DNA from 4 places in the Pseudoduganella sp. R-43 genome. Region 1 is predicted to be linked to each of the others. Evidence: riboswitches for the same ligand, from Rfam matches in the RefSeq annotation. Region 1 holds a riboswitch; each other region holds the start of a gene.
What was found. A riboswitch is a leader RNA that binds a small molecule or an ion and turns the genes downstream of it on or off. The one in region 1 is predicted to bind cobalamin.

Region 1 (7,617 bases):
GCGGCGTCTGCGCCAGCCGCAATGGACATGATTGGCAAGGCGTCCCAGGCCGCGAGATCGAGCGTCAGCTGGCCAGCCAGCGTGTCGAGCAATGCATCGAGGCCGGCGACTTCGTCCGGCAATACAAGACCCAGATGCCGCTCGGGCAGCGATGCGGCCTGCTTGGGCAGGGTGCCCAGCAGAGGGATGTCGCGCAGGGAGGCTGCGACCATGGCCGCATGTCCAGCGCTGGCGATGCGGTTCGCCACCACGCCAGCCATGGCCACCGGCCCATAATCGCGCAAGCCGTGCACCAACGCCCCGGCCGTTTGCGCCATGGCCCCGGCATCGATCACGGCCAATACCGGCAAGCCGAATTCGCGCGACAGGTCGGCGGCGGAAGGCGTGCCATCGTAAAGGCCCATTACACCTTCGACCAGGATCGCATCGGCCTGCTCCGCCGCCTCGGCCAGCAGGGCGCGGCAGCGTTCAGCGCCTACCATCCACAGGTCGAGCGATTCGACCGGCGAGCCGCAAGCGCGCGCCAGCACCATCGGGTCGATGAAATCCGGTCCGCACTTGAAGACCCGCACGCGGCGCCCGGCGCTTGCCAGCTTGCGCGCCAGCGCTGCCGTGACAGTGGTCTTGCCCTGGCCGGATGCGGCGGCGGCAATCAGGACGGCGCGGGCTACCATTCCGTGCCCGGCTGCGCTGCGATGCCGGCCTTGAACGCGTGCTTGACCACGGTCATTTCAGTGACGGTATCCGCGACGTCGATCAGTTCCTGCGGCGCGGCGCGGCCGGTAACCACCGCATGCTGCATCTCCGGACGATCCAGCAGGTCGGCAATCACGTCGTGCACGTCCAGGTAGCGGTACTTCAGGGCGATGTTCAGTTCATCCAGCACCACCATGCCGTAGGATGGATCGCGCAGGAAGGCGCGCGCCTGCTGCCAGGCCTGCTGCGCCTTTTCAATATCGCGCTCGCGGTTCTGCGTTTCCCAGGTATAGCCTTCGCCCATGGCGTGGAAGCTGCACTCTTCAGGGAAACGGCGCAGGAACTGTTCTTCGCCGGTCGACATGGCGCCCTTGATGAACTGCACCACGCCCACTTTCATGCCGTGCCCCATGGCACGCATCGCCATGCCGAAGCCGCTCGAGCTCTTGCCCTTGCCATTGCCGGTGTTGACGATCAGGACGCCGATGTTCTTGTCGGCTGCCGCGATCTTGGCGTCGATAATGGCCTTCTTGCGCGCCATGCGGTCGCGGTGGCGGTCGTTGATATCGCTCATTGGGGGCTCCCGGGAATGAAGATGGTGCGTTCGCCGTGGCGGACGGTTTCGATTGGATGGTCGAGGTATTCGCTGAGGACAGCGGGCTGCATCACTTCCTCGACCGGGCCCGCCAGCCAGCGCCCGTCGCCCATCAGCAGCAGTGCGTGGGAAGAGACGCTGTGCGCCAGCGTCAGGTCATGGCCAACCATCACCACGGTCTTGCGCTGCTCCCGGCAAAGCCTGGACAGCAGCGACATCACGCTGACCTGGTGCGCAAGGTCCAGCGCGTTGGCCGGTTCGTCGAGCAGCAGCAGCGGCGTATCCTGCGCCAGCATGGCGGCGATGGCCACGCGCTGGCGCTCACCGCCGGACAGCGTGCGCACGTCGCGTGCCGCCAGGTGGTCGACTTCCATTGCGGCCAGGGCGGCAATGGCGGCCTGGTGGTCGTCGCTGTTTTCCCAATACCGGTTGTCGTGGTAGGGATGGCGCGCCGACAGCACGGTTTCGATCACGGAGTACGAGAAGGCATCGCTGCGGGCCTGCGCCAGGAAGGCGCGCTTGAGCGCCAGTTCCTGCAGCGGCCATTCGCCAAGTGCGCGGCGGTCGATACTGACATGGCCGGCTTCCGGCTGGCGCAGTCCGGCCAGGGTGCGCAGCAGGGTGCTCTTGCCGGCGCCGTTGCGGCCGATCACGCTCCAGCATTCGCCGTCGCCGACCTGCCAGTCCAGCCTGTCGACCAGGGTGCGCTTGCCCATGGCAAGGCGTAGTTGATGGGTGCCGATCATCTTATTTCCTCAGCCGGTGCAGTTGGTACAGGAAGACCGGCGTGCCCACCAGCGCAGTGACCACGCCCGCAGGCAGTTGCTGCGGCGCGATGATGGTACGCGCCACAGTATCGGCCAGCACCAGGTAGGCGCCGCCGACCAGCGCGGCGCTTGGCACCAGCAGGCGATGGTCGGGGCCGAAGGCGAACCGGCAAGCGTGCGGCACGATCAGGCCGACGAAGCCGATGCTGCCCGCCGTTGTTACAGCACTGGCGGTCAGCAGGCCGGAACAGAAGAACAGGCCCTTGCGCAGCGCGCTCACGCGGATGCCCAGGGTGGCTGCCGCTTCCGCATGCAGCGCCATCACGTTCAGCGAACGTGCAGCGCGCAGGGCGAACGCCATCCCGCCGGCCAGCACAATCCACGGCAGCCAGCGGATCGGGGAACCGGACAGGTCGCCGATCAGCCAGAAAACCATGGTGCGCAGGCGGCTTTCCGGCGCAATCGACAGCATCAGGGTGACCAGGGCGATGCAGCCCGAAGACAGGATCACCCCGGTCAATAGCAGCAGGGCAGTGCCGCCTTCCGCGGCGGTGCCACCGCGCAGGTCGCGCCGCGCCAGGAAGTACAGCATCATCGATACCACGACCGCGCCGGCGAAGGAGGCGGCATCCACCATCCACGCCGCGCACATGAACAGCAATGCCGCCAGTGCGCCAACCGATGCGCCGGACGAAATGCCCAGCACATAAGGGTCGGCCAGCGGATTGCGCAGCAAGGCCTGCATCATCACGCCGGCCAGCGACAGGGAAGCGCCGGTGACAAACGCCGTCGCCGCGCGTTCGGCGCGCAGGCCTAGCAGGTGGCCAGGCAATGAGGTCGGTTGCCCGCTGATGAACTCCCGCAGCGCGCCAGGCATGTCGCCCAGCGGGATGCTGACCGAACCGATCATGCCGGCAGCAACCAGGCTGGCCAGCGATAACAGCACCAGCAGGATGATGACGGTGACGGCGCGCATGCGCAGGTTGGCGGAAAGTGGATGCATAGCGGGCAGCTTATCTCATTTATTTGTAGCTGAAGCGCAGGCCGGCATACACGGTGGAACCGGCGGTGGCGTAATTGCGCGCCAGTTCATAGTGTTTGCCGGCCACGTTGTTCCAGCGCAGGGTGGCAGTCCAGGAACGGTCGAATTCCCAGGCCGCATACAGGTTCAGCAAGCCGTAGCCGCCCAGGCGGTTGCGGTTGGCCGTATCGTCGAAACGGTAGCCGGAAAGCTGCCACTCGGCGCCGGTACTCAGGCTGCCCGCAGTATATTCCAGCGCTAGGTTGCCGTGGCGCTTGGCGCGGCGCACCAGCAGCTTGCCGCTGATGTCGTCCTGCGGGTTCTGCAGGTCGGCGCTCGCGGACAGCGTGAAATTGCTGCCCAGCTGCTGGCGTGCCGACAGGGAGATGCCTTCCAGCGTGGCCTGGTTGACGTTGTAGGCGCAGCCAAAGCGGAAGCCGGGCAGCGGACAAGGGGCGATGTTCACCAGCAGGTCGGTCAGCTTGTTGCGGTATGCCACGGCGCCCAGCGCTGTGCCGCCCTGTTCGAAGTGGACGCCTATTTCGCGGTTGCGGCCTTCTTCCGGGCGATTGGCCGGCAGGCCGTAGCCGGGGTAGTACAGCTCATTGAACGTCGGCGCGCGGAAGCTGGTGCCGTAGCTGGCGTTGACGCGCAGGCCCGGCGTGATGCGGTAGCCGTAGCCCAGCGAGCCGGTACTCTTCGAACCATACTGCGAGCTGTCGTCGTTGCGGGCGGCGGCGGCCAGCAGGTGGTCGCCGCGCTTCATGTTGTAGCTGGCGGCCCAGGAAGTGGTGCTGCGCTCACGCACCAGGGCGGCGGTGTTGGATTCGATTTCTTCCTTGCGGTGTTCGGCCAGCAGCTGCAGGCTGTCGGTGCCCAGCGCGATATCGTTCTGCCAACTGAACTGGGTCTGCTTGGTATCGATCTGGCTGGCGGTGGCGGCAAAGCTGCCGGACTTGTCGCGCGATTGCGCGGCTTGCGTCGTCATCTGCCAGGCGTCGCTCAGGCGGTTGCGCGAGTAAAGCGCGGCGGTGTCGAGCTTCTGCGTGCTCCAGGCGCGCACCTTGGTGCCGCTATCGTAATCCGCTTCCTGGTCGCTATGCAGGAACTGCACGCCCAGCTCGTGGCCGGGCGCGACCTGCCAGGCCAGTTGGCCGTTGGCGTGCTTGCGGTCGTAGCCGTCGTCATCGCTGTTGTAGCTGGAGCTGGCCGGCAGTGTGGCGGAGAAGCCGCCGGAGCGTTCCTTGCCCGCGCTGAGGGCATAGTTGAAGGCGCCGGCGCTGCCGGCAATGCCTGCGGTGCCGGATCGGGTGCCGTAAGTGCCTGCCAATACGCCGGCATCGATCGCCGGGCTGCCGTGGCCATTCTTCGTGAAGATCTGCACCACGCCGCCGATGGCATCGGCGCCGTACAGGGTGCTCAACGGGCCGTACACGACTTCGATATGGTCGACGGCGGACAGCGGAATGGCATTCCAGGCGGCCGCGCCGCTGCTGGCGGAGCCGATGCGTACGCCGTCGATCAGGACGATGACCTGGTTGCCGTTGGAGCCGCGCAGGAACACGCTGGCATTGGTGCCCGGTCCGCCGTTGCGGCTCACTTCGATGCCGCGCTGGCGCTGCAGCAGTTCGGTGATGGAGCCGGCGCCGCTGCGCGCGATTTCCTCTGGGCCGATGCTGAGCGTGTCGCTGATGATGTCGCGTGCTGCTTGCGGCGTGCGGGTGGCGGTGATCAGCACGGAATTCAGTACGGCAGCCTGGGTTTGTGCTTCGACGGCAGGTGCGGCAACGGCCAGTGCCAGCGACGCGATGGCCGCTTGCCGGGTAAGGGGAAAGGACATGACAACTTTCGTAACGAGCCGCCGGCCCACGTCCCCGTAAGCCGGCATGAACAGGAACGGGCGCAGGGCGCGTTCCCACCTGGTCTGGCCGGTATCCGGGCTGGCAAGTCTGGCGGCCTGGCCTTCCCATGCTTGCGCACAGTGGCCGGGAGGTCGCTGCCGCACATTGAAGGCGGCACTTGCTTACCGTTGCGGGGGCAGCACACGTTGGCTGTCAGGGACAGCGCCGTGTTTCCCGTTTAACTGCATTCGAGAATTCGATTGCGGGCACCAAAACCCCGCCATTATACGGACTTGGCTGGCCAGGACAAGCGAAGGATCCCGCAATACTTGATGTGGTTTGGCCTGGCGGCCGCCTGCTGCAAGGGCTCACCGGCGGCGATGGCCGCCATCAGGCGCATGGTGCCGGCGTGGCAGACGACAATGGCGTCGTGCTGCAACTCATCGAGGAAGGACTGCACGCGGCGCGCCACCTCGCGCACGGTTTCTCCGCCGCCAGGGCGGTAATCGAGCAGGTCGGCGGCCCAGGCATCGACCTCGGCGCGCGCGACGTCGGGCCAGCTGCGCAGCTCCCAGGCGCCGAAATCCATTTCCACCAGGCGCGGGTCGGACGTGAAGGCGCCCAGCAGGGAGGCCAGGGCCGTGCAGCGCCGCAGGGGGCTGGAGTACAGGCGGTAGCCGCGGGCGAGGGCGCTGGCCAGTTGCGGCGCCAGGGCGGCGTGGCCGGCGGCCAGGGCGTCCGCTGCTGCCGGAATGTCGCTGCTGCCGTAGCACAGGCCGGGCGCGACATCGGGCTGCGGATGGCGGACGAGGATCAGTTCCACATGCAAGCCAGTGCCGCGACGTAGAACACGGCTTCGGTCAATTGCTGGACAGCGCCAAGGCAGTCGCCGGTATAGCCGCCCAGGCGTTGCCGGAACTTGCGCGCCAGGCAGAGCGTCGCCAGCAGCATGCCGGCCAGGCCGGCGCCCAATGCAGCCGGCGGCAGCCAGCCCACGACCAGCGCGCCCGCCGCGGGCAGCGCGGCCGTCAGCGTCGCGATGGCGAACTCGCCGCCGCGCATTTCCTGCGCCAGCGGCTTGGCCTTGCCCTCCGCGCGCGCATACTCCATGCGCCAGATCAGCGAACAGGCCATGAGGCGCGACAGCGGATGGGCCGCCAGCAGGGCGCCAAGCACCGCCAGCTTCGGCATGCTGGCCAGCGCCGCCACCTTGGTTGCCAGCATCAGGCCGATGCCGATGGCTCCATACGCGCCGATGCGCGAATCCTTCATGATCTCCAGCACGCGCTCGCGCGTGTGACCGCCGCCCAGGCCATCGCAGCTATCGGCAAAACCGTCCTCGTGGAAGGCTCCGGTGGCATAGATGCCGGCGGCCGTGGAAAGCAGCACGGCAAGCAGCGGCGGCAGCACCAGCGCCGCCGCCGCGTACACTCCGCCCGCAATCGCCGCCACCACCAGTCCCACGGCAGGGAAGTAGCGCGAGGCATGGTGCAGCCAGGCCGGCTCGAAACCGACCCAGCGAGGAATAGGCAGGCGCGTGAAGAATTGCAGTGCGATGAAGAACAGGCGCAACTGCTGCATGGGCGCTTACTCGGACTTCTCGCTGACCTGGGCCGACTCGAAAGTCGCCATCTGGTTCAGGAAGTTGACGGCGGCATGCAGCAGCGGCACGGCCAGCGCGGCGCCTGTGCCTTCGCCCAGGCGCAAACCGAGGTTCAGCAGCGGGCGGCCGCCAAGGAAGTCCAGCATGCGCTTGTGGCCATTCTCGTCGGAGCAATGCGAGAACACGCAGTAATCCAGCACCGCCGGCTGCACGCGCGACGCGACCAGCAGGGCGCTGGTGACGATAAAGCCGTCAACCAGCAGCACCATGCGCCGTTCGGCTGCCTTCAGCATGGCGCCGACCATCATCGCAATTTCCAGGCCGCCGAAAGCAGCCAGCGCCTGCAGCCCGCCCTGCGCATCGGCGTGCAGGGCCATGGCGGCTTCGATCACGTGCTGCTTGTGCAGCACGCCTTCCGGCGCCAGGCCGGTGCCGGCACCAACGCAATCGGCGACCGGAATGCCGGTCAGGCGATGCATCAGCGCGGCGGCGGCGGTGGTATTGCCGATCCCCATTTCGCCGAAGCCCAGCACATTGCCCGGCAGCTCGGCCACCAGGTCCATGCCGCACTCGATCGCCTCCATGCACTGCTGCACCGACATGGCCGGCTGTTGCGCAAAATTGGCGGTGCCTGGGGCGATCTTGCGGTTAACCAGGCCTTCGCGCGTCCCGAAATCATGCTTGACGCCCGCATCCACCACTTTCAGCGCGCAGCCGTTCTGGCGCGCGAAGACATTGATGGCGGCGCCGCCGGCCAGGAAGTTCTCCACCATCTGCCAGGTCACATCCTGCGGGAAGGCGGAAATCCCTTCCGCCACCACCCCATGGTCGCCCGCGAACACCAGGATGGCAGGCTCGCTCAGTTGCGGGCTGGTGGTCTGCTGGATCATGCCGACCTTGTGTGCCAGCGCCTCCAGCGCTCCCAGGCTGCCCAGTGGCTTGGTCTTGTTGTTGATGGCGCTATCCAGCCGGGCCGCGAGCGCTTCGTCTTTGAGTGGGGTGATGTGTGGGATGGTCATCGCGGAATTATAATGCCCGTATGCGCATACTTATCATTGAAGACAATAAGGATATTGTCGCCAACCTGTACGGCT
Region 2 (7,617 bases), 2.3 Mb from region 1:
AGCGCGCCGTGCGTTCACCCGGTGCTGCCGCCATGGTCTCGCGCAACCACGCATCGAACAGGCGTGAAGCCTCTGCGCCAGCGGCGTTGAACGCGCGCAGGTTGTGGAAACTCAGGCCGCTGCCGACGACCAAAATACCCTCGTCGCGCAAAGGACGCAGCAAGCGGCCAATCTCCAGGTGCTCCGCCGGATCCAGCCCGTGGCGCAGCGAAAGCTGCACGATCGGCACATCGGCTTCAGGAAAGGCGGGATACATGGCGCTGAACGTCCCATGGTCGAAACCGCGCTCCGGATCGAGGCGCGCCCGCCCGGCAAGCAGTCCTGCCACGCGTTCGGCCAGTTCCGGCGAGCCGGGGGCGGGGTACTGGATCTGGTAGGTATGCGGCGGAAAGCCGCCGTAGTCGTAGATCATCGGCGGCCTGGCCGACGATGAAACGAGGAAGTCGCGTCCCTCCCAATGGGCGGTGACGACCAGCAGGGCCTTCGGCTTGCCGCCGGCCTGGCGCGGCAAGTCGCGCAGCGATGCATCGAGTTGGTCGTAAGCGTTGCCGAACTGGTCACGCATCCAGGGCCATGGGCCGCCGCCGTGGGACAGGAAGAAGGTGGGCAAGGTAGTCATGCCCACCAATATACTCTGGTCAGCGATTCGTTGCAGACAGCGACATCAGCGCAAACAGGCGGGCGGCGCGCATCCACGCCATCGCCAGGGCGATCAGCTGTGCCAGCACGAACGCAGCTACCAATAGCGCGGCATTGCTGCCGGCCACATTCAGCCGTGCCACTGCCAGCACGGCCGCCAGCAGCAGGCCGCCCGCAGTCAGCGCCGTGTAGGCGCCCAGCATGGCCACGGGCCGGCGCAAGAGAAGCTTGACGCCCCGCCACCAGGCCTTGACGGCAGACGTGCGGCGGCGGTCGATCGCCAATTGGGCGCGCCCGGCATCGAGCGTCAGGTTGGTCAGCGCCACCAGCAGGGCTGTGACGACCGTGGCTGCCAGCTGCCAGCGTGCCGCATCGGCTTCCAGTACTGCCTTGCCGGCATAGTTCTCGGCAGCTTCCGCCAGCGCACCGCCCAGTGCAAACGCCACGCCCAGCGGCACGATCGCCCACAGCAGCATGCGGAACATGCGCGGGTATTCGGCGACCCCGCCTGCGCACAGTTCGCGCAAGGTGGCGGTTTGCTGCGCACGGCCGGCAGTGACGATGGCGCTGGTCAGGAACGGCGACAGAAGCAGGGTCAGGACCAAGGCAGCGATGCCGCCGGCTTGCAGCGAAACGGCGTTGCGCCGCAGTTCGGCGGATATGTCGGTGAAAGCGAGGCCGTCGAGCGCGCGCGCCAGTTCGGGGGCGCGCACCGAGTTGTCCAGCAGCGGCGCCAGGCTATTCCAGATGGGCAGGGCCAGCAGGGCTGTCGGCAGCAGCATGGCGATCAGCCAGATCAGCATCAGGCGCCATTGCAGGGCGGCGCGGGCGGCGTGTTTGAGGTTGGTCGTCAGCTTCATACAGTGGCGATGAAAGAGAGCAGGGTCTGGATGATGGCGGCCAGGTCGAAGGTCCAGCGGCGCGACGCGCTGCCGTCCTTCTTCAGGGTGCGGCTGTCATCGAGCTTGCTGACGTCGAGCAGGTGTTTGCCCTCAGGGTCGAGCTGGGCGGATACCGCTTTCACGGGCTTGGTCCACTCGTAGGTATGCCAGCGCTGTTCGCCGCCCCAGAATACGGTCTCCTTGGTGCCATCGGCAAACGTGACCACCAGCGTCTGCAGGACATCGGCGCCGCGCCGGCGCACGGTGACCCGCGTCAGGTAGGGGAACGGGCCGGTGCCTGGCTTGGCTTCCGGGTTGGCCTTTTCCCATGCATCGCGCAGCTGTTCGACGTGCTTGTCGACCTGCTCTTCGCTCAAGTCGGCAAGCTTGCCGCCCTTCATTTGCCGGCCCGGCAGTGGCAGCACCTCTTCGCTGGTGAAGGAGGAAATGCGGTCGTCCACGCGCGTGGTGGCATAGACCTGCTGCGCGAAGACGGTTTCCACCAGCTGGCGCTGGCCGCTGACTTCTGCCAGCGTCTCACGGAAATCAGCCACGCTTGGGTGGCGGAATTTCCAGCGGCGGTAATACTCCTTGAAGGCGCGCTCCATGGTTTCCTTGCCCAGCTGCGCTTCCAGGTCGTGCATGACCAGTGTGGTGCGCGAATACACCGGGCCAATGCCTTGCAGGCGGGTATAGGCATTCTGGCCCAGCGGGTCGGATGGCTCGTCACGCGGCGTGCCCTGGCGTTCGAACTCGAAGCCCTTGATGGTGGGCGCAAATCCGATCGCGCGCAGGAACGGCGTCGTGAGGTAGGCCTTGCGGCCCGTATCGCGCAGCATGCGCTGGTTCCAGTACTCGTTCAGGCCTTCGTCCAGCATCGGCTCTTCGAACTCGTTGCTGGCGAGGATGCCGTAGAAGTAGCCATGGCCGAATTCGTGAATGGTGACGAAATCCAGCGCCGCCGATGCGAACGTGCCCGGCTTCAGGCCGGCAAAGTTGTCGACAGTGAAGAAGGTGGGGTACTCCATGCCGCCCGCTTCGCTGGCGTTATGCGGAGGAATGACCACAGTCACGGTTTTGTACGGATAGGGGCCGAGGGTCTTCGAGAAGTAGTCCAGCGAATCCTTGGTGGCCTGCAAGGCAGGCGCCGCGTTGGATGCGAATTCCGGCGGATAAAGCACGGTGATCTTCACTTGCGGGCTGCCGGGCCCGGTCCAGGTGCCGGTCAGCGGTGCCGCAGTGCGCTTGTCGGCGGTCCACGCGAAATCGTGCACGTCGCCCTGCACGAAATGGTGGGTCAGCTTGCCGTCCTTTTCCTGCGGGGCGCCCTGCAGTTCGCCGGTGGCTCCCACGGTATATTCCCTGGGGACGGTGAGCTTGACGTCATAGCTGCCAAAGTCCGCGTAATACTCGGATTCCGCGTGGTATTCATGCGCGTTCCAGCGCACCGCGGTGGCGCCCCGTTCGCCCGGCAGTTCCAGCACGGCGATCTTGGGGAACCATTGCGCCACCAGGTGGAAGCTGTCGAAGTAGCCGCTGCGCGCCATCACGCGCGGAAGCTGGTCGAAAAAGGCGATATCGAGCGTGGTGCTGGCGCCCGCTGCGACAGCCTGCGGCAGGTCAAGGCGCACCACGGTCTGGTCGGCCGCCGGGCCGCCGTCGGGATGCACGAAAGTCCACGGCACCTTGGCGCCGCCTTGCTGCACGCTGCGCAATTCCGTGTAGCCCCATTCTCCATCTTTGCTCAGGGCGCTGTTGCGAATGCCGCTGCCGGTTTTGCGCTCCTCGGTGTGGAATGTGCTGTAGCCGTTCTGGAAGGCATTCAGGTACAGGTGCAGGTAGACGCTGCGCACCGGTTCGGCGCTGCGGTTGCGCCAGGTCAGGCGCTGCTTGCCGTCGATGGTGTGCTTGACCGGGTCCAGGCTGGCTTCGATCTGGTAGTCCACCACGCGGTCGGACAGCGTGGCCTCCTGGCCGGTGCGGATGCCGCCCCAGGCGCCGGGAGCGCTGGGCTGCATGACGGCGGCCGCCTTGGCTGGCGCCAGTGCGATGCCGCTACCGGCTTCCGGCACGGTGGCGGACGTCGCGCCACCGGCCCACAGGCTGGCCTGGACCGCGACCCCGCCCAACAGGGCGGCCGCGGCCAAAAGGTGAGTGATGCGCATAAGACTCCATTGGGTTTTTTGCAACACCAAAATATAGCCCGGGTGGCGGCCGATTGCCAAACTTTTATGCCAACTTTAACCGGCGTATAATGGCGGCGCCTTGGTGCCCGCCTCCTGTTCATGGAGGCAGTTAAACGGGAAACGCAATGTGCTGCCCCCGCAACGGTACGCAAGCGCCGTCATTGAGACGGCAGGCCGCGCCAATTAGCCACTGCTGCTGCAGGAAGGTGGCCCGGTCAGTCTTGCCAGCCCGGATACCGGCCAGGGAGGTGGAAGCGCGCCCGCGCAGGGTTCGTCTTCTGTGGATTCCGGCTGCGGGGACGCAGGCGGATACTCTTTCTACTGATTTGCCATGACCTTCATCACTTCGCGCTGCGCCGTTGCCGCAGCGGTTGCCCTGTGCTTTGCCGCAGCGGCCCAAGCCCAATCGAACACCGTTGTCGTTTCCGGTTCCCGCTTCGCCAGCGATCCGTCGCTGCTGCCGATCGGCGCCACCACCATCACCGCGGCCGACATCCGCCGCGCCGGCGTGTCCGACGTCAACCAGGCGATCCGCAAGATCGGCGGCGTGTACGGCCGCCAGAGCCTGACCGGCAGCCCCGACTTCGGCCTCGACCTGCGTGGCTTCGGCACCAACAGCGACCAGAACGTGGTGATTGTGCTGGATGGCGTGCGCCTGAACGAAAACGAGCTGTCCAGCGCAACCCTGTCCACCATTCCGATCGACATGGTGGAGCGCATCGACATCATGCGCGGCGGCGCCAGCGTGCTGTATGGCGAAGGCGCCACCGGCGGCGTGATCCAGATCACCACCAAGCGCCCGCAAGCCGGCGAGCGCAGCGGCAATATGTTCACTGAGCTGGGCCAGTTTGACAGCGGCGAGGTGCGCGCCAGCGTGGCACAGGGCTTCGACGGCTTTGCCTTCGACGCGTCGGCCGGCCACCAGCGCTCCGACAACTACCGCGACAACAATGAATTCAAGCAGTCGCGCCTTAACGGCGGCGTGAAGTTCAGCACCGGCGTGGGCAGCTTCTCGCTGCGTGCCGACATCGCGCGCCAGGACCAGCGCTTCGCCGGCAGCCTGACGGAAGCGCAATTCAACGCCAATCCGCGCCAGACCCTGACCCCGAACGATTTCGGCAAGCTCGATAGCGACCGCTATACCGCCGCCTGGGAGCACAAGGTAGGCGCTTTCGACCTGGCTGCGGAGCTGTCGCATCGCAAGAAGGAAGCGGAAGCCACTTACTTCAGTCCATGGGGCGTTTCCAGCTCCGCCTACGACACGAAGCAGACCCAGTTCTCGCCGCGCGTGCGCCACCTTGGCCAGTTCGACGGCATGCTGAATGAACTGGTCGCCGGCTTTGACTTCGGCCGCTGGAACCGCGTCACCACCGCGTCCTTCTCCGCCGCCGACGCCAGCCAGCGCAGCAAGGCTTTCTACCTGCGCGACGAAATGAAGTTCTCCGGCCCGCAGCAATTCCGCCTGGCCGCCGGCGTGCGCCGCGAACTGTTCGACAAGGATTCGATCGATCCAGTGCCATTCACCACCGCCACCTACAGCGTGAAGCAAGCCAACAACGCCTGGGAAGTGCAGGGCAGCATGCTTGCCGCGCCGGGCCTGACAGCGTGGGCCAAGATTGGCCAGAGCTACCGCGTCGCCAACTCCGACGAGAACGGCTTCACTCCGCAGGCCAACAAGCCGCTGGAAACCCAGACTTCGCACGATGTTGAAATCGGCCTTGGTTATGCGCAGGGCGCCGCCAAGCTTGACGCGCGCATTTTCCGCCACAACCTGGACAACGAGATCTATTACGACCCGACCGCAGGCATGTTCGGCGCCAACACCAACCTGGCGCCAACCCAGCGCAAGGGCTTCGAGCTCGATGGCAGCTACCGCTTCGCGCCGGAATGGCAGGTGCAGGGCCACTTCCAGCAGGTGGATGCCGAGTTCCGCTCCGGTCCGAACGCCGGCCGCGAACTGGCGCTGGTGCCGAAGAACATCCTGACCGTGCGCCTGGCCTGGCTGCCGTCCGACGGCCAGAGCGCCGACATCGGCGTGCAGCGCGTCGGCAAACAGCGCTACGGCAGCGATTTCGACAACAGCTGCGACGCCCGCATGCCGGCGTACACCGTGGTCGATGGCCGCTACGCGCGCAAGTTCGGCCAATGGGAACTGGCTGTGACCGCGCTGAACATGTTCGACAAGGAGCATTTCAGCCAAGCATTCAGCTGCCGCGCAGGCATCTACCCGAACAGTGGCCGTCAACTGAAAGTATCGGCACGCTACGACTTTTAAGCGCTTAAAACAGGCTTAAAAATGCCCCGTTGGCGCCTTTTTGGCCCACGGGGCTGATCACGGCGCGCAAAAAATGGTAATCTCGCGGCGTTTACCATTTACCTGTAAGGATGACCATGCGTTTGCTGCGACTGCTGCTTGCTTCTGCCGCCCTGATGTTCACCGCTGCCGGCGCCTATGCCGCCGAGCCGAAACAAGGCGTTGACTATACGGTTCTCGACACCCCGGTGCGCACCGAAGCCCAGGGTAAAAAGGTCGAGGTGGTCGAGTTCTTCATGTTCACTTGCCCGCACTGCAATGCGCTCGAACCGCGCATGTCGGCCTGGGTCAAGCAGAACGCCGACAAGATCCACTTCCGCCGCATCCACTTTGCCCGCGGTGAAAAAGACGTGCTGGCACGCGCCTACGTCACCCTGGAAACCATGGGCACGCTGGAACCAGCCAGCCAGAAGCTGTTTGACGCCATCCACAAAGAGCACAAGCGCCTGATGCGCGAGGACGACGTGACCGCCGTGGTGGTAAGCGCCGGCGTCGACAAGGCCAAGTACGAAAGCGTCTACAAATCCTTCAGCGTCGAGTCTAAAATGAAGCGCATGGAGACCATCATCGCCCAGTACAAGGTGGACAGTGCGCCAACCCTGGTGATCGATGGCCGTTACGTGACTTCCCCATCAATGGCCGGTCGTCCAGGCCAGCCGGAAGACCAGTCCCAGGCAGCCGCCCTGGCAGTTGCGGACTACCTGGTAGCCAAGGCTGCAGCGACCAAGAAGTAAGACATGGATCAACGTGAAGAAGGCGTGATGCGTGCGTTCCGGGAGTCGGCCCCTGACGAGGCCGGCCTGGTGCAGCGCACCTGGGTCAACCATTTTGCCTGGACGCTGGTGGTCCTGTTGTCCGGGCTGGTGTTCTGGCTCGTGGTGGCCGTGGTGAATGCCGAAAACCAGCGCAATGCGCTGGCCAATATGCAATGCCGCGACCGCGTCTTCAAGGAAGAGATCGACCGCCAGTGCATGCTGAGCGTGCAGTCACGCGAGCACTGGTGGCAGCACCTGGTCTACGCAATGAAGCACACCAAGCCCCAGAAATAAAAAAATGGGGACGTACCCCATTTTTTTAATCAGGCTGTGACGTCGAGGTTGGCTAGCTGGCGCTTGAAGAGCTGTTCCTGCACGCGGATATCGTCGCCGTTGTAGCCGTCGTAAGCGCGGGTGGTGCGCGACCACACTTCCGGCATCACCTGCTCGATCAGGTTGCGGCCGGCATCGGTGAGGGTAATCATCACGCAGCGGCGGTCGCCCGGGCGGTTGCCGCGGGTGATCAGGCCTTGCGCTTCCAGGTCGTTGCAGACCCTGGTCAGGTTGGCCGGCTTTTCCATGCAGGCTTCGCCCAGGTTGGACGCCGTCGAAGTTTCATTCTCCGACCCATACAGCACCGCCAGCACCATGTAGCTGGCATCGACCAGGTCATACTTGCGCAGCACCGAATTCGCCAGGTCCTTCATGCGTTTCTGGACGTGATAGGTCATGCGCAGCAGGCGTACCAGGTCTTCCGGGAATTCCGGGATGCGAGTATGAATATTTTTCAGGCGCTTATTGGTTGCGTCAAAACTACTCATTCTGCAGGCACTCCTGTGCAA
Region 3 (7,617 bases), 420 kb from region 1:
ACGATCGTCACGCCGCGCGCGGCGAGGCGGTCCAGCAATGTCTCGAGTTCCATCTGCATCGGCGAGTCCAGGCCCGCCATCGGTTCGTCCAGCAGCAGGACTTCGGGCTGCATGGCCAGCACGCCGGCAATGCAGACGCGCTTCTTCTGGCCGAAGCTCAGGTGGTGCACGGGACGGCGCGCAAAGCCGGCCAGGCCTACGGCATCGAGCGCATCCGCGGCGCGAGTGCGTACCGTGGCGTCGTCGAGGCCGAGGTTCAGCGGCCCAAACGCCACATCCTCCTCGACCAGTGCCGAGATTAGCTGGCGGTCAGGATTCTGGAACACAAGGCCGACCCGGCTGCGCAACGAGGCCAGCCCACTGCGGCTGTAGTCGTACTCGTTGCCGTGCCAGCGCAAGCGGCCCACGGTGGGGCGCAGCAAAGCGTTCAGGTGCAGCAGGAGCGTGGTCTTGCCGGCGCCGTTCGCGCCGAGCAGCGCGTGACGGCGTCCGCGCCCAAGCGACAACGTGCAGCCGCGCAGGCCTGGGCTGCCGTCGGCAAACGCGTGCTCCACTGCTTCGAGTTCGATCAAAGGCGTCATAGCCTGTCACGCAGGGAAAATGCCAGCAGCAGCACGCTCGCCAGCAAGGATAGGGCAAGCTGGCGTCGCGCATGCGGGAAGGAGGTCGGCAAGTGGCGCAGGCTGCCCTCGAAGGCGCGCGCATCGGCCGCCATTTGCAGTGCCGACGCGCGCTGCCATACCTGTAGTGCCATCTGGCCCGTCAGCAACCCTATCGACCGCCAGTGTTGGCGCCAGCCGCCATGTCCCAGGCGCGCAGCTTGCGCGGTACTGCCTTCGTCCCATGCCTGGCGCAGCACGAACAGCATGCGGTAGCACAGCGCCATCAGGTCCAGCAGCAGTTCGGGTACGCGCAGGCGGCGCAGCAACATCAACAGGTCCGGCATCGGCGTGGTCAGCACCAGCCCGAGTACGGCGGCCAGCGCGGCGATCGAGCGCAGGGCAATGTACCCGACTGCCGGCGAGAGCCCAGGCGCCCACCGCCAGCCGCCCCCGCCGTCAGGCGTGACCAGCATTGTCAGGCAGGACAGCAAAAGGAAGCCGACCGGCGCTACCGCTACGGCAAAGTAGGTCCGGATTGGCACGCGCGCCCCGGCCAGCGTGGCGAACATGGAGAGCAGCGCGAGCACGGCCAGCGTGTCAAGGCTGCGGGCGAGCCAGGCGGCAGCGATGCCGGCCAGCGCGAACAGGCCCTTCGCGCCTGGAGCGACGGCCTGCCAGCGCGAGGCGTAGGCTGCGGCGTCAATCCGCATGGGAATCCTGCTCCGGCACCGAATCCCCCTGTGCGCAACGTTGTTCGCGCTCGCGCGCCATCGATGTGCCGAGCCAGAAACCGATCACGCCCGCGCCGATCGCAGCTTGCAGCGCGAACAGCAGCGACGCGATCTCTCCGCTCGGCGGTTCGAACAGCGGTGCAAACCAGGGTTTGTAGTGTGGTGCGATGATGCCAATCGCCTGTTGCGCGCGCGAATCCGCTCCGCTGAATGCTGCTGGCGCCGCGCCGCCCGGCTCCGCCGGCGGCATGTCTGCAAACCACAGCGGCAAAACGGTCAACAGGATGATGGCCGCCCAGATCAAGCCAGTACGCGCCTTCATGCCGACTTCTCCTTCACATGCGCCATCACCGGCAGCAGGCGCAGCTCGTGCGCATTGAAGCGCGCCATCGCATTCACCACCAGTACGGTCAGCAAGCCTTCGCTGATAGCGATCGGCAGTTGTGTCAACGCGAAGATACCGGCGAACTTGGCGAACGAAGCGCTGATACCACCGATCGGATCAGGAAAGGCCCAGGCCAGCTGTGCAGAAGTGGTCAGGTAAGTTGCCAGGTCGCCGATACAGGCGGCCGCGAACACCGCGACCGCGCGCGATAGCCCGAGGGCCGCCGTGGAGCGGAATACGCCATAGGAAACGAAGGGCCCGACGATCGCCATGGAGAACACGTTCGCGCCCAGCGTGGTCAAGCCGCCGTGGGCCAGCAGCAAGGCCTGGAACAGCAGCACGACAAAGCCGACCGGCACCATCGCCGCAGGACCGAACAGCAGCGCGCCAAGCCCGACGCCGGTCGGATGCGAACAGCTTCCCGTCACGGACGGCAGCTTCAGCGCAGACAGGAGGAAAGCGAAGGCCGAAGCAACGCCAAGCAGCATGCGCCGCTCGGGGTGCGCCTGCAAGCCGCGCGCCATGCTGCGCAGGCCCCAGGCCAGGAAAGGAGCGGATACGGCTGCCCAGCCAAGCGCATGCGCGGGCGGCAGGAAACCTTCCATGATGTGCATTCGAAACCTCCCGTCGAATGGTCTATGGGAGCACCTTCATGGGAGAATCGGGAGACGGTCGACAGGGGGCAGGCGGGCAAGACGCAGGAAGCCGGTCGACAGCGGCTTCCCTTCACCCCGGAGAACAGTGCTGGCAGTATCGGGCCGGTATTCTGGCTCGCCTTCATCCTCGTCCGGGCCTTCCCGCGCGTTGCGCAGTGGCGTATTTCCGGATTCGTCAGGCTTACAGCAGCGGGGGCTGCACCGGAGTGGCCGCACATGGCAGCGTCACCGGTTTCCCGTTTAACGCGCATCCAGGACAGGACGCGCGCACCCAATTGCCGAATAGTACATTAAAGGTCTCTTGCGTGGCAAACGCCTGTGATCTCGGTCAGGAAGGCTGCCATTGCCTGTACGCGCAGGCTCGCTTTCAGGTCGCGGTGATAGACCAGCCACAGGTCGCGCGATACTGGCGTGGCCAGTCGCCCCATTCGCTGGAGCGCCGGCTCTGCATCACCGATGAAACATGGCAGCATGGCGGCGCCCACGCCGGAGCGGGCGGCGGCGATCTGCGTGGGCAGGCTGTTGCACGCCAGGACTGGCGGTTTGCCGTCGAATGCAGTGCGCAGTGCGGCTGCCATCGGCAGGCCATCCCAGGCGCCGTCCCAGCTTATGTAGTCACCGCTGTCATGCGAAACAGCGGCTGCGCGGTAAAGGGCGAAATCGACCTTGCCGATACGCCTTGCGATGTAGTCGCCTGCTCCATCGTCCGGAGCGGCCATGCGCAGCGCCAGGTCGGCTTCGCGCCGCGACAGGTTGACCGCAGCCATGGCGATATCGAGCTCCACCCTTAGCGCCGGATGCAGCGTTCGCAATGCCGCCAGCCTGGGCGCGACCAGGAATTGCGCCAGCATTTCAGTAGTCGCCAGCCGCACCACGCCGGACACTGCGCGCTGCGCATCGCCCGGCGCAGCAGCGGCAGCCATGGCCTGCTCCACCTGCCCGGCGTGCGCCAGCAGTTCACTGCCGTCATCGGTCAGCGCATAGCCGCTTTGCTGGCGCAAGAACAGCTTTCGGCCAGTGCGGCGCTCCAGCGCGTCAACGTGGCGCGAGACCGTGGATGCGCTGGTGCCCAGTACCGCAGCAGCGCCGCTAAGGCCGCCGCTTCGTGCAACCGCGAGAAAGAACTTCAGCTCATTCCAGTCGAAGGCAAGGTTTTTCATTTTCGGAAAACTGTTTTCTGAACTCACAAAACTACGTCCAATTCTGGAAACCTATACTAACCTTAATCTCAACTCCCGGAGCCAAGCCATGACTGTCCTGTATGGAGAATCCGCCGGCATCGCCGTCATTGCATTGAATCGCCCCGATGCGCTGAATGCGCTCGACCTGCCGACCTTGCAGCGACTGGAAGAAATGCTGGACATGGCGGCCGCCAGTTCCGCAGCCGGCGCCGTGATACTTACCGGCACCGGCTCCAAAGCCTTCTCCGCCGGCGCCGACATCAAGTACCTGAGCCAGGCTACCCCGCTGGAAGTACGCGAATTCGCAAGGCTTGCGGTCCACATCACGCACCGCATCGAGAATCTTGGCAAGGTCGTGGTGGCGGCCCTGAACGGACACGCCTTGGGCGGCGGGCTGGAACTTGCCGAAGCATGCATGATCCGCATCGCAGCCAGCCATGCAAAACTCGGTCATCCTGAAGTGCGCATCGGCGCTGTTGCTGGCTTTGGCGGCACTACCCGCCTTGCGCGCCTGGTGGGGAAAGGCCGCGCAGCGGAAATGCTGCTGCGCGGCCGCATCATCGATGCTGAAGAAGCCCTGCGAATCGGCCTTGTGCAGCAGGTGGCCAGTCCCGACGCGGTGATGGATGCAGCGCGCGCCATCCTGTACGAGATCCTCGACCAGTCCCCGGACGCAGTGCGCCTGACATGGGAGGCCCTGCACCGTGGCTTGAACATGACGCTGGAAGAATCCGCAGGCTTGGGCGCCGACTATTTCGGGCTCGTCGCGGCAACGGAAAACTTCCGCATCGGCACAGAGGCTTTCATTAAAAAAGTCGCTCCCGACTACATTCGGCAAAGGGTTGAATAAAACCCACAAAACCTGCGCACGATAGGTTTTGCTCATCCATTTCTAGCTATACTGCCCCCTTAAGGAAATTTCCGAGGGGCAACAATGGACGACACAATCGAGAATAATGAGAGCTCGCTAAAGCTCTCTGCGACCCTGGCCGCGGCAACCTTGCTGACAGCGTGCGGAGGCGGGGGGAGCGAAAGCAAGGGCAGCGACGGAGGTACGACCTCGCCGGTGCCACCCCAGGTCGAATCGATTGCAGGCGCCCAGGCCGCACGTTTCCTCGCCCAGGCCTCCATGGGCGCAACGCATGATCAGATGACTCGGGTCCAGGCGCTCGGCTATAGCAAGTGGCTGGACGAGCAGATGTCGATGCCCACTTCGCAATCGCGTTGGGATTGGCTGATGGCGAAGGGCTTCAACGCCATCGAAAACAAGAACACCCAGGCCGGCATCGATGCGGCACTGTGGGTCAAGCTGATCACGTCCCCCGATACCCTGCGCCAGCGCGTGACGCTGGCCTTGTCCGAAATCGTCGTCGCCTCTCTGGATGGCTTCACCGGTGCCTGGCGTGCCTTCACCGGCGCCGCCTACATGGACATTTTGGAGGCCAATGCCTTCGGCAACTACCGCACCTTGCTGCAGCAGGTCACGCTGTCGACCTCGATGGGCGAATACCTGACCTATCGCGGCAACGCCAAGGCCAATCCGAAAACCGGCTCCATGCCGGACGAGAACTACGCCCGCGAGATCCTGCAGCTCTTCACCATCGGCCTGCTGAAGCTGAACCCGGACGGCACGGCGACCGAGCAGGAAACCTATACCCAAGCCGACATTTCCGGCCTGGCCCGTGTATTCACCGGCTGGGACTCCGACCTCGCCGGCGGTACCAGCGACACGCCGGATTACCGCAAGCGCCCGATGACCCAGGTTGGAACCAAATACGAGCCTGGCGAAAAAATCTTCCTCGGCACCACGATCGCCAGCGGCGTCGATGCGGCAACGGCCCTGAACAAGGCGCTCGACACGATTTTCGCGCATCCGAACGTGGCGCCTTTCGTATCGAAGCAGCTGATCCAGCGCCTGGTCACCAGCAATCCAGCGAAAGAGTACGTGGCGCGTGTCGCTGCTGTCTTCAACAACAACGGCAGCGGCGTCAAGGGCGACCTGAAAGCGGTCATCAAGGCCATCCTGCTGGACCAGGAAGCACGTTCCGCGGCCAATCTGACGAACGCCGGCTTCGGCAAGGTGCGCGAACCCATCCTGCGCTTTACCGCATGGGCGCGTGCCTACAACGCCACCTCGCCGAGCGAAGCCTGGGCCATTGGCAATACCAGTGAGCCCTCGTCCCGCCTGGGACAAAGCCCGCTGCGCTCGCCGAGCGTCTTCAATTTCTTCCGCCCCGGCTACGTGCCGCCGGCACTGGGCGTGGTCGCACCAGAATTCCAGATCGTGAACGAAACCAGCGTGGTCGGCTATGCCAACTACATGCAGACTGCCATCAGCAGGGGCATTGGCGACGTCAAGGCGGATTATTCGAGCCTGCTGCCGCTGGCCGACAACGTGCCTGCCCTGGTTGACGAGATCAATCTGGTGCTGGCGGCCGGCCAGTTGGGCGCAGACACCGTGACCCTGATCCGCAACGCTGTCACCAGCATGGCGACCGGCACCGACGCCGCGCGCGCCAACCGCGTCTATGCGGCGCTCACGCTGGTCATGGCATCCCCCGAATTCATCGTACAGAAGTAAAGGCCACCACCATGACTAATCAAGCTTCGCGCCGCGCCTTCCTCAAGCGCGCATCGGCACTCGGCGTAGCAGGCGTGGCGGCGCCCTGGGCCATCAACCTAATGTCGATCGCCGAGGCGGCGGCAGCTACTGCCAGCGACTACAAGGCACTGGTCTGCGTCTTCCTGTACGGCGGCAACGACTATGCGAACACGGTCATCCCCTACGACAGCACCAACTACACGCTGTACCAGGGACTGCGCCCGACCATCGCCTATGCCCGCGACGCCCTGACCGCGACCGCCCTGGCGCCATCCGTCCCCGTGATGGATTCGACTGGTGCAGCCCGCGAGTTCGCATTGGCGCCGGCGCTCGCGCCCCTGGTCCCGATTTTCAACAACGGCCAGCTTGGCGTCATGCTGAACGTCGGCCCGCTGGTCCAGCCGACCACGAAATTGCAATACCAGACCAAGTCCGTGCCGCTGCCGCCGAAACTGTTCTCGCATAACGACCAGCAATCGATCTGGCAGTCGTCCGCGCCCGAAGGCTCGCGTACCGGCTGGGGCGGCCGCCTGGGCGACCTGTTCGAGTCGGGCAATGGCAATGCCACCTTCACCTGCGTCAACGTATCGGGGAACGCGGTCTACATGGCCGGCAAGACGGCCGTGCAGTACCAGGTGTCGGCCAACGGCTCGATGCAGTTCAACGGCCTGAAGTCGCCGCTGTTTGGTTCGGCCACCGCCACCGAGGCCCTGCGCACCCTGATCACCCAGCCGCGCACGCACGCGCTGGAGAACGAATACAACCGCGTGACCCGCCGTTCGGTGGATGCCAACGCGGCGCTCACCTCGGCCCTGGCCACCGCGCCTGCACTGCAAACGGTATTCCCGGCATCGAATTCCCTGGGCGACCAGTTGAAGATGGTCGCGCGCATGATTTCCGCCAGCGGCAGCCTGGGTGCCAAGCGCCAGGTGTTCTTCGTCTCGATGGGCGGATTCGACACCCACGACAACCTGGCCACCGTCCACCCGGGCCTGATGGCCAAGCTGGGCGACGCCATGGCCGCTTTCTACCAGGCGACGGTGGAACTGGGCGTGTCCGACAAGGTGACGACGTTCACCGCCTCCGACTTCGGCCGCACGCTGGTCGCCAACAACGACGGCTCCGACCACGGCTGGGGCAGCATGCACTTCATGATGGGCGGCGCCGTCAAGGGCAAGCGCTTCTACGGCACTGCGCCGGTCGTCGCCAACAATGGCCCTGACGACGTCGGCCAGGGCCGCCTGCTGCCAAGCACCTCGGTCGACCAGTATGCGGCCACCATGGGTAAATGGCTGGGCGCCAGCGACAGCGAACTGCTCTCCCTGTTGCCCAACCTGTCCAACTACAGCACGCGCGACCTCGGCTTCCTCTAAGCCAGCCGAGGCGGCTGGCGCTGGCTAGCGCATTGCCATTGCTCCGGCATCGGCAGCCTGCCAGCCGCCGCCGAGTGCCCGGAAGGC
Region 4 (7,617 bases), 430 kb from region 1:
CATGCAAGAGGGTGGCGCGACGCGCGAAGGTGAGCGTGCAGGCCGTTCCCTGTCGACAGGCCTGCTGGGATGGCTCGATACGCTGCGCGCCGAACACGAAGCCGGTGCCAGCATTGAAGAACTGGCAGCGCAGTACCGACTGCCCGCCGACTATATCCGCGCCACGCTCGACGAGCCGTGGGAAGCCGAGACCAGCACCGAAGCGGAAGGGAGCGAAGCATGAGCGACACCCCGGTAAAACCAAAGATCAGCAGCTACCACCGCCACCTGCTGATTTGCACCGGCCCGCGCTGCACTGCCGACGGCCAGTCGCAGGCCCTGTTCGACAGCCTGGGCGACAAGTTCAAGGCCGCGGGGCTGAATGAGGGCGAGCTGCGCGTGAAACGCAGCCGGGTAAGCTGCTTTGCGGCCTGCAAGGGCGGCCCGATCGTCTGCGTCCAGCCGGACGGCACCTGGTACTACAATGTCACTCCCGAGAACATGGACCGCATCATCGACCAGCACCTGTGCAATGGACAGGCCGTTGAGGAAATCGTGTTCCATCAACAGTGAGAGTAGAAGTGCAAAGCAGTTTTGACCAGGCAGCGATTGATGCCGTTTATCGTGTAATTGCCGAACGGCGCGACGTGCGCCACTTCGTACCTGGTGCAATCGATGAAGACCTCCTCATGCGCCTGTTAGCAGCGGCCCACCAGGCGCCAAGTGTCGGCCTGATGCAGCCCTGGCGCTTCATCCGCATCGAGAGCCCCGAGCTGCGCGAGCAGATGTATCGGCTGGTTGACGAAGAGCGCCGGGCCACCGGCGCCGCTCTTGGCGACCGCAACGAAGAGTTCATGCGGCTGAAGGTCGAAGGCATCCGTGACTGCGGCGAAGTGCTGGTGGCAGCCCTGATGGACCATCGCGAAAAGCACATCTTCGGCCGCCGCACCTTGCCCGAAATGGACCTGGCCTCGGCAGCCTGCGCTATCCAGAACATGTGGCTGGCCGCCCGCGTGGAAGGCCTTGGCATGGGTTGGGTCTCGCTGTTCGACCCGCTCAAGCTGGCTGCCTTGCTGGGCATTCCTGAAGGCGGCAAGCCGGTCGCCATCATCTGCCTCGGGCACGTCGCCGGCTTTTATCCCAAGCCGATGCTGGAACTCGAAGGATGGGCCATGCGCGGCAAGCTGGCCGACCTGGTTTATACCGACAGGTGGCAGGATAACAACAGTGCATAGCGTATAATCGCCGCCGTTTGGTGCCTCGCGCGCGTTCAAGCGTGCAGTTAAACGGGAAACACATGGCCGTGCTGGTTCAGCCGGCAGGCCAGGGTGTGCTGCCCCCGCAACGGTAAGCAAGCATCGTTCTCCAACGAAGGCCGTCTACACAAGCCACTGTGCGCAAGCATGGGAAGGCAAGACGGTTTGCCTTGCCAGCCCGGATACCGGCCAGACAGGTGGTGCACGCATCGGCGACGATGCGCGCGCTGTTCGGTCGCGCTCACGGGGAGGTGGGCGGGATTGCCGATTCAAACATCCATAATGAAAAAGAAACTGATCCCCATGGTCGCGGGGGCCTTGTGCGCTGTCGCGCAGGCACAAGAGCAAGAGACACCAGCCAGGGTGTACGTCGTTGGCCATCACTATGACAATGGCATTCGCACTTCCGACGCTGCCAGCGAAGGAACCATCACTTCGGCACTGATCGCCAACCGGCCTGCATTGCGGCCCGGCGAGATCCTTGAATTCGTGCCGGGCATGATCGTCACCCAGCACAGCGGCGACGGCAAGGCGAACCAGTACTACCTGCGCGGCTTCAACCTGGACCACGGTACCGACTTCGCCACCTTCGTCGACGGCATGCCGGTCAATATGCGCACGCACGGCCACGGCCAGGGCTATACGGACCTGAATTTCCTGATTCCAGAACTGGTTGGCCGCATCCGCTACCGCAAAGGCCCCTATTACGCAGACGAAGGCGATTTTGCATCGGCCGGCGCCGCGCATATGGGCCTGTCTGATAAGCTGAACGAAAATTTTGCATCGCTGACCGTCGGCGCGGATAACTATCGCCGCGGCGTAGTGGCGAATTCCACCGAGGTTGGCAACGGCAACCTGCTGTATGCACTCGATTTCGGCCACAACGACGGCCCTTGGCAGATGCCGGAAGCGTTCCACAAATCGACGGGTGTGCTGCGATACAGTTCGGGCAACAGCGCGGAGCGTTTCAGCATTACCGGCATGGCGTACAAGGCCGGCTGGCACGCGACCAGCCAGATCCCGCTGCGCGCGGTACAGGACGGACGGCTGGATGAATTCGGTGCGGCCGATCCGAGCGACGGCGGCCGCACCGCGCGCTACAGCCTTTCCGCCGAGTGGCGCAAGCGCGCGGGCGACACGCTGACGGAGGCGCACGCCTATCTGGTACGCAACGATCTCTCGCTGTACAACGACGTCACCTATTTCCTCGACGATCCGGTCAACGGCGACCAGGTGCTGCAGACGGAACGCCGCAAGATGACGGGTTTCGACCTGACCCAAACCTGGTTCGGTCAACTCGGCCAACGCTCGATGGAGAACAACATCGGCGTGCAGGGGCGCTTCGACCGCATTGCGCCAGTCGGGCTGTACGCAACGACGCAGCAGCAGGTGCGGCACCCGATCGCCGAATCGCGTGTTACCGAAGCGAGCATGGCCGCATGGTTCCAGAACACAGTGCAGTGGACGGACTGGCTGCGCTCCATTGCCGGCGTCCGCTACGACAGCTACCGCTTCAATGTCGGCAGCTCTATCGCGGAGAACAGCGGGAAGGTGAACGATCACATTGCATCACCCAAGATCTCCCTTGTGCTCGGGCCCTGGAGCAAGACGGAGTTCTTTGTGAACTACGGAGAAGGCTTCCACAGCAACGATGCGCGCGGTACCACGGCACGCCTGTCGCCACGCGAACGCGAGCCTGTCGATCCTGTCACGCCGCTGGTGAAAACGCGCGGTGCGGAAGTCGGCGCCCGCAGCGAGTTCGTGACCGGCCTGCAAAGCTCGGTCGCACTGTGGCGCCTGCGTTCCGGGTCCGAACTGGTATTTTCCGGCGATGCCGGCGACACGGCGCCGAGCCGAGCCAGCAAGCGTTCCGGCGTCGAGTGGAACAATCACTACGCCGCGACCAAGCACCTGCTGCTGGACTTCGACCTGGCCTATTCGCGTGCGCGCTACACCGAGTTCGACGCCGCCGGCGACCGTGTGCCGGGCGCTGTCGAGAAGGTGGCTTCGTTTGGCGCAACGCTGAACGACATCGGCCCATGGTCCGGCGCGTTCCAGCTGCGCTATTTCGGTCCGCGGCCGCTGATGGAGGACAACAGCGTTCGCTCGTCCAGCACGGCTATCGCCTACTTGCGCACCAGCTATCGCTTCGACCGCCGCTGGCAGCTGACGGCCGACGTGTTCAACCTGTTTGACCGCAAGGCGAGTGATGTCGACTACTACTACGCCTCACGCCTCGCGGGCGAACCGGCAGAAGGCGTGTCCGACATCCACTTTCACCCCGGCGAACCGCGCACGGTGCGTTTGACTTTGCGCGCCGTGTTCTGATCCGCCAGCCCGGCCAGATATGCGCACAGCATATCGGCCAGGCCGCCAGCGTAAGCCTTGATCTCCTTATCGGTACGGGGTTCCTGGGAAAACTGCTGGCCGACGGCGCTGAGAGTATCCATCACCAGGTCGCTTGCCAAGGTACGCTCCGCATTGGTGGCATTGGGCAGCACCTGGTCGATAAAAGTCCGGAACATCCGATCGCCGGAGGCTTTGGTTTCGATGGCCTCTGGCGCGTCGCGGTAAAGCGGCGCCGCGTCGTTCAGGGCCGTACGCACCGACGCTTCTTCACATTCCGAGCGCACAAAGGCATACACCAGCTTACGCAAGCGCTCCAGCGGCGGCTTCGCTGCATCCTGCAGGATATCCGACAGCATGGCCGACGTTTGCTGCCACTCGTCGCTTTGCAGGCGAAACAGGATCGAAGCCTTGTTGGGGAAGTACTGGTAGATCGAGCCCACGCTCACGCCCGCGCGCTCCGCCACGCGCGTTGTGGTGAAGCGGCGGGCGCCTTCTTTCGCCAAAACCTGAATAGCTGCCTGCAGAATTGCGCTGACGAGGTCATTTGAGCGGGCCTGTTTTGGCCTTCTTCGCGAGGAAACACGGGCGTTTTTGCTATCGGTCATGGCGGGTCCTGGGAACGCGAATATGAAATGTGAAGGATTATTCATATTATTCCTGCTCTTACACAAGAAAGGAATACCCAATGATTACCCTGACTTCCGCACCTGTCGCGCCCCTGCTGAACCGCCTGTTTGACGACGCCAAAAGCACACGGGTGCCTGCTATCGCCGCCTTCGCCGCACTGCCGGAAGAGGAGCGCGTGCGCATCATGAGCAGCAAGACCGGCTATCGCGAAATCTACGCGGACCTGAAAGACGCCGCGATCCCGGTGTCGCGCGAGACGGGCCTGCTGCTGTACATGTTGGCGCGCAACGCCAAGGCAAACGTGATCGTCGAATTCGGCACCTCATTCGGCATCTCGACCCTGCATCTGGCGGCAGCACTGCGCGACAACGGCGGCGGCCTGCTGATCACCACGGAGTTCGAGCCATCCAAGGCACAGCGCGCCCGCGAGAATCTTGAGGCAGGCGGCCTGCTTGACCTGGTTGAAATCCGCGAGGGCGACGCACTGGAAACTCTGCGCGCCGGCTTGCCGGAACAGATCGATCTACTGCTGCTTGATGGCGCCAAAGGCCTGTACTTCGACATCCTGCGCCTGGTGGAACACCGCCTGCGTCCCGGCGCGCTGATCATCGCCGACAATGCAGATTACTGCCCTGAGTACATGTCGGTGGTGCGCGAGCCGGACGGCGACTACCTGTCCTTGCCGTTGCCCGGCGACGTTGAACTTTCGATGAAGCGCAACTAAGTCACGAAGCGTCCGCCCACTCCATCGAGCGCTGCACCGGGGAAGTAGCGGCTCAGGCGACCGGTATTGCAGAGGGACTTGTGCTTTCATTTGATCGCTGTCGCCGCAGCCCTGATTCTGATCAGCTATTCCCCGAACAGGATAGCGACATGCCGTAGCAAACGCATGCCAAGACATGGGCACCGACGTGGTCGTCTAAATACCCGCTTCGGGTTCGTGGAAAAAAAATTGATCATAATCGATCTTTTGCGTCATAAATGATCGTGTTTAACCTATAATTTATTTTATTATTGATCGCTTTAAATCGATCAAGTTTGAGCTAAAATATCGATCATGATCGATATTTTTACACTCGCATGGACATCAAAAAGTTACAACTTGGACAGTTAAGCGAGGCCTTGCGAGGTGTTCACATTCCTCCGCGCCCACCTGTTGGCTGGATTCAATCAATTCGCAAAACGGTAGGAATGACCACCCGTCAACTAGCGGAACGCATGGGAGTTGCGCAAAGCACGGTCGTGGCCATGGAACAGTCGGAAAAAGGTGGCACGATCACATTGGACAGTTTGCATCGTGCTGCCGAGGCATTGGATTGTGAGTTGCGCTATGTTTTGGTTCCTCGTCAAGAGTTGCAAACCAAGGTCGAACAACAAGCGACCATCGTTGCGAAGAGAAACATCGCGAAAGTTGCTCACACGATGAGCCTGGAGAATCAAGAACCGTCGGATAAATTCAAGAATTCCTTGCTGAACGAAGAAAAGGAAAGAATCATGAGAGGGCGCTGGGGCAAGCTATGGGACCGCTAGGCGGATCGCACGCCCCCGGCGCCACACCAAACGATCCGGATGAGGTAGCAGGCCTGATCCCTAAACACATCACCACCCGTGGAGAGCTCGACGAATGGGAAACATCGAATATCTTAGCGGGGAGAAATTGGGCGTTTAACAACCGCTATCGCGGCGACATTCTCTCTGAGGACTATGTACGAAAACTGCATAAGCAGATGTTTGGCAAAACATGGAAATGGGCTGGCACATTTCGCAACACTGAGAAATCGATTGGTGTCGATCCGGCACGAATTGCAGTGGACCTACACAATCTACTCGGCGACGTGAAAACTCAGCTCGAGTTCAGTTCGTATCCTCTGGACGAGATCGCCACTCGGCTACATCATCGTCTCGTCTTGATCCATCCATTTCCGAACGGGAACGGTCGCCACGCTCGGCTTCTCACAGAGGTCTTCCTGCAAGTGAATGGCGCTGCGCCATTCACTTGGGGACAAGTCAACTTGAACGCCGCATCGGCAACACGTTCTGCTTACATCGCTGCACTACAAGCGGCTGACGCGCGCGATTACGCTCCCTTGTTGAATTTCGTAAGGTCATAATCCTCATGCTGACCAAATTTGGTCGGCATGAGGTTAGGCGGCACGGCGAGCTGAATATGTCGTGGCGATTATTCGACAGTCACAGATTTCGCCAGATTACGTGGCTTGTCAACGTCGGTACCGCGTGCGAGGGCTGTGTGATAGGCCAGCAGCTGCAGCGCAACCACGTGCAGGATCGGCGACAACTGGCCGTAGTGTTCCGGCAGGCGGATCACGTGCAGGCCGTCGCCTGAGGTGATGCGCGAATCGACGTCGGCGAAGACGTAGAGCTGGCCGCCGCGGGCGCGCACTTCCTGCATGTTCGATTTCAGTTTTTCCAGCAGCGCGTCGTTCGGGGCGATGGTCACCACCGGCATTTCGTCGGTCACCAGCGCCAGCGGGCCGTGTTTCAGTTCACCGGCTGGATAAGCTTCCGCGTGGATGTACGAAATCTCTTTCAGCTTCAGCGCGCCTTCCAGGGCGATCGGGTAGTGCATGCCGCGGCCCAAGAACAGGGCGTTTTCCTTGCGCGCGAATTCTTCGGCCCAGGCGATGATCTGCGGTTCCAGCGCCAGCACGGCGGCAATGGCGGAAGGCAGGTGGCGCATGGCTTTCAGGTGTGCAGATTCCTGTTCTTCGGTCAGCAGGCCATTCACTTGTGCCAGGCTGAGGGTCAGCAGGAACAGGGCGGCGAGCTGGGTGGTGAAGGCTTTGGTCGATGCCACGCCTACTTCAACACCGGCACGGGTGATGTAGGCCAGTTTGCACTCGCGCACCATGGCGCTGGTGGCCACGTTGCAGATGGTCAGGGTGTGCTCCATGCCCAGGCTGCGCGCGTGCTTCAGCGCGGCGATGGTGTCGGCGGTTTCGCCGGACTGGGAGATGGTCACCACCAGGGTCTTAGGATTTGGCACGCTGTCGCGGTAACGGTATTCGGAGGCGATCTCCACGCTGACCGGTACTTTGGCGATCGATTCGATCCAGTACTTGGCGGTCGATCCGGCATAGTAGCTGGTGCCGCAGGCGAGGATCAGCACGCGGTCGATTTCCTTGAAGACCTTGTAGGCGCCGTCGCCGAACAGTTCCGGCATGATGCCGGTCACGCCTTCCAGCGTGTCGCCGACCACGCGTGGCTGCTCGAAGATTTCCTTCTGCATGAAGTGGCGGTATGGACCCAGTTCCGCCGCGCCGGTGTGGGCGTGCACAGTCTTTACTTCGCGCTGCACCTGTTTGCCGTCGACGTCGACGATCCAGACGCGGCCCAGTTGCAGGTCGACCACGTCGCCTTCTTCCAGGTAAATGATCTGGTCGGTGGT

Region 2: linked by a shared signal. The riboswitch ahead of ACN9M3_RS10225 (TonB-dependent receptor) and the one ahead of ACN9M3_RS30700 (TonB-dependent receptor domain-containing protein) in region 1 are both predicted to bind cobalamin.
Region 3: linked by a shared signal. The riboswitch ahead of ACN9M3_RS01525 (energy-coupling factor ABC transporter permease) and the one ahead of ACN9M3_RS30700 (TonB-dependent receptor domain-containing protein) in region 1 are both predicted to bind cobalamin.
Region 4: linked by a shared signal. The riboswitch ahead of ACN9M3_RS01600 (TonB-dependent receptor) and the one ahead of ACN9M3_RS30700 (TonB-dependent receptor domain-containing protein) in region 1 are both predicted to bind cobalamin.

What each region holds. Positions count from the first base shown of each region.
Region 1 covers NZ_CP183988.1:6,711,814-6,719,430, reverse strand. Annotated here, with positions in the region: gene ACN9M3_RS30720 (cobyrinate a,c-diamide synthase) at 1-674, opposite strand, end outside; gene cobO (cob(I)yrinic acid a,c-diamide adenosyltransferase) at 668-1,270, opposite strand; gene ACN9M3_RS30710 (ABC transporter ATP-binding protein) at 1,267-2,037, opposite strand; gene ACN9M3_RS30705 (FecCD family ABC transporter permease) at 2,039-3,061, opposite strand; gene ACN9M3_RS30700 (TonB-dependent receptor domain-containing protein) at 3,081-4,919, opposite strand; cobalamin riboswitch at 4,989-5,209, opposite strand; gene ACN9M3_RS30695 (histidine phosphatase family protein) at 5,204-5,743, opposite strand; gene ACN9M3_RS30690 (adenosylcobinamide-GDP ribazoletransferase) at 5,734-6,501, opposite strand; gene cobT (nicotinate-nucleotide--dimethylbenzimidazole phosphoribosyltransferase) at 6,508-7,542, opposite strand; gene ACN9M3_RS30680 (response regulator transcription factor) at 7,563-7,617, shown strand, end outside.
Region 2 covers NZ_CP183988.1:2,234,313-2,241,929, forward strand. Annotated here, with positions in the region: gene ACN9M3_RS10210 (DODA-type extradiol aromatic ring-opening family dioxygenase) at 1-619, opposite strand, end outside; gene ACN9M3_RS10215 (hypothetical protein) at 639-1,499, opposite strand; gene ACN9M3_RS10220 (M1 family metallopeptidase) at 1,496-3,685, opposite strand; cobalamin riboswitch at 3,770-3,965, shown strand; gene ACN9M3_RS10225 (TonB-dependent receptor) at 4,038-5,981, shown strand; gene ACN9M3_RS10230 (thiol:disulfide interchange protein DsbA/DsbL) at 6,098-6,754, shown strand; gene ACN9M3_RS10235 (hypothetical protein) at 6,758-7,069, shown strand; gene ACN9M3_RS10240 (transcriptional regulator, SarA/Rot family) at 7,099-7,596, opposite strand.
Region 3 covers NZ_CP183988.1:328,049-335,665, reverse strand. Annotated here, with positions in the region: gene ACN9M3_RS01540 (energy-coupling factor ABC transporter ATP-binding protein) at 1-581, opposite strand, end outside; gene cbiQ (cobalt ECF transporter T component CbiQ) at 578-1,312, opposite strand; gene ACN9M3_RS01530 (energy-coupling factor ABC transporter substrate-binding protein) at 1,302-1,655, opposite strand; gene ACN9M3_RS01525 (energy-coupling factor ABC transporter permease) at 1,652-2,332, opposite strand; cobalamin riboswitch at 2,458-2,662, opposite strand; gene ACN9M3_RS01520 (LysR family transcriptional regulator) at 2,665-3,534, opposite strand; gene ACN9M3_RS01515 (enoyl-CoA hydratase-related protein) at 3,623-4,405, shown strand; gene ACN9M3_RS01510 (DUF1800 domain-containing protein) at 4,490-6,136, shown strand; gene ACN9M3_RS01505 (DUF1501 domain-containing protein) at 6,148-7,530, shown strand; gene ACN9M3_RS01500 (efflux transporter outer membrane subunit) at 7,555-7,617, opposite strand, start outside.
Region 4 covers NZ_CP183988.1:343,558-351,174, forward strand. Annotated here, with positions in the region: gene cobJ (precorrin-3B C(17)-methyltransferase) at 1-223, shown strand, start outside; gene ACN9M3_RS01590 ((2Fe-2S) ferredoxin domain-containing protein) at 220-552, shown strand; gene bluB (5,6-dimethylbenzimidazole synthase) at 561-1,214, shown strand; cobalamin riboswitch at 1,217-1,443, shown strand; gene ACN9M3_RS01600 (TonB-dependent receptor) at 1,518-3,563, shown strand; gene ACN9M3_RS01605 (TetR family transcriptional regulator) at 3,512-4,234, opposite strand; gene ACN9M3_RS01610 (O-methyltransferase) at 4,270-4,935, shown strand; gene ACN9M3_RS01615 (mobile mystery protein A) at 5,292-5,741, shown strand; gene ACN9M3_RS01620 (mobile mystery protein B) at 5,729-6,322, shown strand; gene glmS (glutamine--fructose-6-phosphate transaminase (isomerizing)) at 6,391-7,617, opposite strand, start outside.